Regions from separate parts of the Microbacterium pseudoresistens genome, predicted to be linked through region 1. Evidence: predicted binding sites of a transcription regulator. Region 1 holds the regulator's gene; the other holds the start of a gene.
What was found. Region 1 encodes HrcA, which represses chaperone genes, less so after heat shock. Its sites were predicted from a motif close to TTNGCACTCGNNNNNNNCGAGTGCNAA; they were not measured.

Region 1 (2,401 bases):
AGCTGGACCCCGACCACATCTCGGCCTATGCGCTCATCATCGAGGACGGCACCAAGCTCGCCCGTCAGATCCGCCGCGGCGAGGTGCCCGCACCCGACGACGACCTGCAGGCCGACATGTACGAGCTCGCCGATGCGCGGCTCGCCGCTGCCGGGTTCTCCTGGTACGAGGTGAGCAACTGGGCCCGCACTCCCGAGCAGCGCTCGGCGCACAACCGCGCGTACTGGCGCGGCGCGGACTGGTGGGGCTTCGGCCCCGGTGCGCACAGCCACATCGCGGGGCTGCGCTGGTGGAACGTGAAGCATCCCGCCGCCTACGCCCAGCGGCTTGACCGGCGTCTCTCACCGGCCGCAGCGCGAGAGCGCCCGGATGCGGATGCGCGTGATCTGGAACGCATCCTGCTGCGCTCACGCATGGCCGAGGGGCTTCCCGTCGACCTGCTGCGCCCCTCCGTGCGCCCGCGAGTGGCGGGGCTCATCGCCGACGGTCTCGTCGACGGGGCGGCCGCGGTGTCGGGTGCGCTCGTGCTGACGCTGCGCGGGCGACTGCTCGCCGACGCGGTCGTGCGCGCGCTGACCGACTGAGAGCGCGCCGGCCAGGCCGCGCGGCGCTCAGGAAGCACGCGCTAGAATTGGCACTCCCGCAGGACGAGTGCCAATGAGGAGGCGAGATGGTCAGCGAACGGGGCCTTCAGGTGCTCCGAGCGATCGTGGAGGACTACGTCTCCACGAACGAGCCGGTCGGCAGCAAGTCGATCGTCGATCGTCATGCCTTCGGTGTGTCGGCCGCGACGATCCGCAACGACATGGCCCAGCTCGAAGACGAAGAGCTGATCGCCGCACCGCATACGTCCTCCGGCCGCGTGCCCACCGACAAGGGCTACCGCGTCTTCGTGGATCACCTCGCGCGACTCCGCCCGCTCTCCACGGCGCAGCGCAGCGCGATCACGACCCTGTTGTCGGAACCGACAGACCTCGACGACGTCATGGCCCGCACAGTCCGCGTGCTCACCCGTCTCACCGGTCAGGTCGCGCTCGCGCAGTACCCCTCGTTCTCGCGCGCGAGCGTGACGCACGTCGAACTCGTGATGCTCGCGCCCAACCGGCTCCTCATCGTACTGGTGACCGACGGCGGAGGCGTGTCGCAGCGCATCGTCGGCCTGCCGTCAGACATCGATGAGCTCGACCTCTCGACCCTGCGCGCACGTCTGTCGGTACAACTGACCGGACGATCCGTGCGGCACGGACTCGAGGGCATCGGCGCGTTCGTCGATGCGCCCGAAGGATCGGCCATGTCGGGAGTGCAAGGGGCGATATCGCGGGCCATCGCCGAGGAACTGGAGGAGTTCCGTCAGGACAAGCTCGTGATGGCGGGGGCGGCCACGCTCGCGCGACGCGAGCAGGACTTTCGCGGCAGCATCCACCCGTTGCTGGAGGCCATCGAGGAGCAGGTCACGCTGTTGAGGCTCATGACGCAGATGCAGGCGGATGCGCAGGGCTTGGCGACCAGCATCGGCGCCGAGAACGAACCCTTCGGATTGACCGAGGCATCGATCGTGGCCAGTGACTACGTGGCCTCCGGGGGTACGGCGCGCCTGGGCGTGATGGGGCCGACCCGCATGGACTACCCGAGCAACCTCGCTGCCGCGCGGGCCGTGGCCCGCTATCTGTCGCAGTTGCTCGACGACGACGAATCGGCTCGCTGAGCGGGCCGGGAAGGTGAAAGTGGCTGATCACTACGAGGTGCTCGGGGTGTCGCGAGACGCCAGCGAGGACGAGATCAAGAAGGCCTATCGGCGCCTGGCGCGCCAGCTTCATCCGGATGTGAATCCCAGTGAAGACGCGGCCGAGCAGTTCAAGCTCGTGACCCACGCGTACGACGTGCTCAGTGACGCCGACTCGCGCCGTCGCTACGACATGGGCGGCGACGAGGGCGCCGGCGGATTCGGCGGATTCGGCGGGTTCGGCGACATCTTCGAGACATTCTTCGGCGCGGGCGGAGGCGGCCGGGCGGCTCGTCCGCGTTCACGCCGGGAGCGGGGTCAGGATGCGCTCGTGCGCGTGACCCTCGACCTCGGCGAGGTCGTGTTCGGCGTGCACCGCGAGATCGAGGTCGACACGGCGGTGCTGTGCGAGACGTGCCAGGGCTCGTGCTGTCAGGAGGGCACGGCCCCGGTCACCTGCGACATCTGTCAGGGCACCGGTCACGTGCGTCAGCAGGTGCGCAGCCTGCTCGGCAACGTCGTCACCTCGGCGCCGTGCGGATCGTGCGAGGGGTACGGCACGACCATCCCGTATCCGTGCGCCACGTGCAACGGGCAGGGCCGAGTGCGCTCGCGCCGAACCGTGGGGCTCGACATCCCGGCCGGCGTGGAGACCGGGCTGCGTCTGCAGCTGCCCGG
Region 2 (2,401 bases), 750 kb from region 1:
GCCGCTGCCAGTTGTCATATAGAGATCCCTCTCGTCGTCTTCGACCGCGGCGTCCGGCCCCGTGGCGAATGTCTTGAACTTATGACGGACGAATCACCCCCTCAATCGACAATCCGTACATTCCCGATAACGACGTAGACGCTTCGGAGCGCGCAGAACAGCACTACTCGCGGGCATCCGCGCGGAGGCACTGCCACGGATCCGCTCGATGGACTCGTCGACCGAATCCGAGCGGGGATTCGGTCTCATGATCCCACTCGTCGGGTCGGACGGACGCATCGATCCTGATCTGGATCGGGCGCTGCGATGCGCCCTCCTTTCCGTCCTCCGTGGGAAGCCCGAGGATCTGACGCGCCGCCGTCCTCCCCTCGCCCTCATTCGCAGCGAGTGCCTGGGCGATCCGCGACCGAGTCTGTCCGCGCGGGGACGACGAAGGGTCCGGATGCCGAAGCATCCGGACCCTTCGGTCAGCTGTCGCCGATGTGTCAGCGGACGACGACCGCGAGCACGTCGCGGGCCGAGAGCACCAGGTACTCGTCGGCGCCGAACTTGACCTCGGTGCCGCCGTACTTGCTGTACAGCACACGGTCGCCGACGGCGACGTCGAGCGGAACGCGGTTGCCGTTGTCGTCGATACGGCCGGGGCCCACGGCCACGACCTCGCCCTCCTGGGGCTTCTCCTTGGCGGTGTCGGGAATGACCAGTCCACTCGCGGTGGTCTGCTCTGCCTCGACCTGCTGGATGACGATGCGGTCCTCGAGCGGCTTGATGGAAACCGACACGGTCTACCTCTTTCTGACGAATCAAGACTGAGTTAGCACCCTCATGGCGAGAGTGCTAATCACAGTGTAGGCGCAACGCTGGCACTCACGCAATGCGAGTGCCAGCGCGAGGCATCCCCTCTAGGGTGAAAGGGTGCAACTCTCCGAGCTCACCGCACTGCTCACCCCCGAAGGGCTGAGGCTGCTGGATGGGGTCGGGCCCATCGACTCGACGGATGCGGTCGCGCGCGCCGTCACCCGGTTGCGCGCCGCGGGCCACTCCCCCGACCTCGTCTCGGCTGTCGTCGGCCAGGCGCGGCTGCGAGCCAAGGCGGTGGCCAAGTTCGGCGGCTTCGCCGAGCGGATGCTGTTCACGCGCGCCGGGCTCGAGCAGGCCACGCGCCTCGGGGTCGCGGCGCGTCACGCCGGGCGGATGCGGGCGGCGGGCATCACCGGCGTCGCCGACCTGGGCTGCGGGATCGGCGGCGACGCGCTCGCCTTCGCCGGAGCAGGGCTCGAGGTGCACGCCGTGGACGCCGACGAGGTCACCGCCGCGATCGCCGCGTACAACCTGGCCCCGTTCGGCGGCGACGTCACCGTGCAGCAGGGCACGGCCGAGGAGTTCGCCGACACGCATCTCGGGCGCGGATTGGATTCGTCCGAGGAAGCTGCACATCTGCGAGACGCGCCAACGGCGGTGTGGCTGGATCCCGCCCGCCGCACGGCCGGGCATTCCGAGACCCGGCGCGTGGCGGCATCCGACTACTCCCCCGCGCTGGACTGGGCGTTCGCGCTCGCCGAGCGCGTGCCAACGGGGATCAAGCTCGGCCCCGGCCACGATCGCAACGCCCTTCCGACCGGTTCCGAGGCGCAGTGGGTCAGTGCCGACGGCAGCGTCGTCGAGCTCGTGCTGTGGTCGGGACCGCTGGCGCGCGAGGGCGTGCGGCGCGCGGCGATGGTGATCCGCGGCGACGAGACCCACGAGCTCACGGCGCCGGCCGACGCCGAGGATGCCGAGGTGCGCGCGCTGGGCGCGTACGTGCACGAGCCCGACGGCGCCGTGATCCGCGCCCGGCTCATCGGCGACCTCGCCAGAGAGCACGACGCGGGAATGCTCGATCCGCACATCGCGTACCTCACCTCGGATGCCCCGCTCGATTCGCCCTTCGCCGCATCGTTCCGGGTGCGCGAGGTGCTTCCGGTGCAGCCGAAGGCGATCAGTGCGGCGTTGAAGAAGGCCGACATCGGGCGGTTGGAGATCAAGAAGCGCGGGGTCGACATCGATCCGGCGGCGTTCCGCAAGAAACTCGCGCTGCGCGGGTCGCGCGAGGCGACGCTGATCCTGGCCCGCATCGGCGACGCGCGCCACGCGATCCTCGCCGATCGCGCCTGATTCCGGTGGGCAGGGATGGCTGAGTGTCACCCCGGCGACGAGGACAGATGGCTGACCCCCGCCGGCAGTTCCGGGACAGAGGGCTGAGCCACAGCCTGATTCCAGCCCGAAACGCGGCGTGTCGCCCCGAAACGGTCATCTCGCTCAGCCATCCGTACCGGCCCCGACCGCCCCACTCAGCCATCTGTCCCCGCACGCGCGGGACGGACTCTGGCTCATCCAGTCCGGCGCCGTGGCACCGTCATCG

Region 2: a site for HrcA is predicted at 861-887, ahead of groES (co-chaperone GroES). Genes of this name have one in related genera too.

Annotation. Positions count from the first base shown of each region.
Region 1 is NZ_JACCBH010000001.1:2,443,280-2,445,680, forward strand. Features, by position in the region: gene hemW (radical SAM family heme chaperone HemW) at 1-584, shown strand, start outside; gene hrcA (heat-inducible transcriptional repressor HrcA) at 671-1,705, shown strand; gene dnaJ (molecular chaperone DnaJ) at 1,725-2,401, shown strand, end outside.
Region 2 is NZ_JACCBH010000001.1:1,691,571-1,693,971, reverse strand. Features, by position in the region: gene BKA02_RS08445 (ABC transporter ATP-binding protein) at 1-18, opposite strand, end outside; gene groES (co-chaperone GroES) at 486-782, opposite strand; gene BKA02_RS08435 (THUMP-like domain-containing protein) at 916-2,154, shown strand.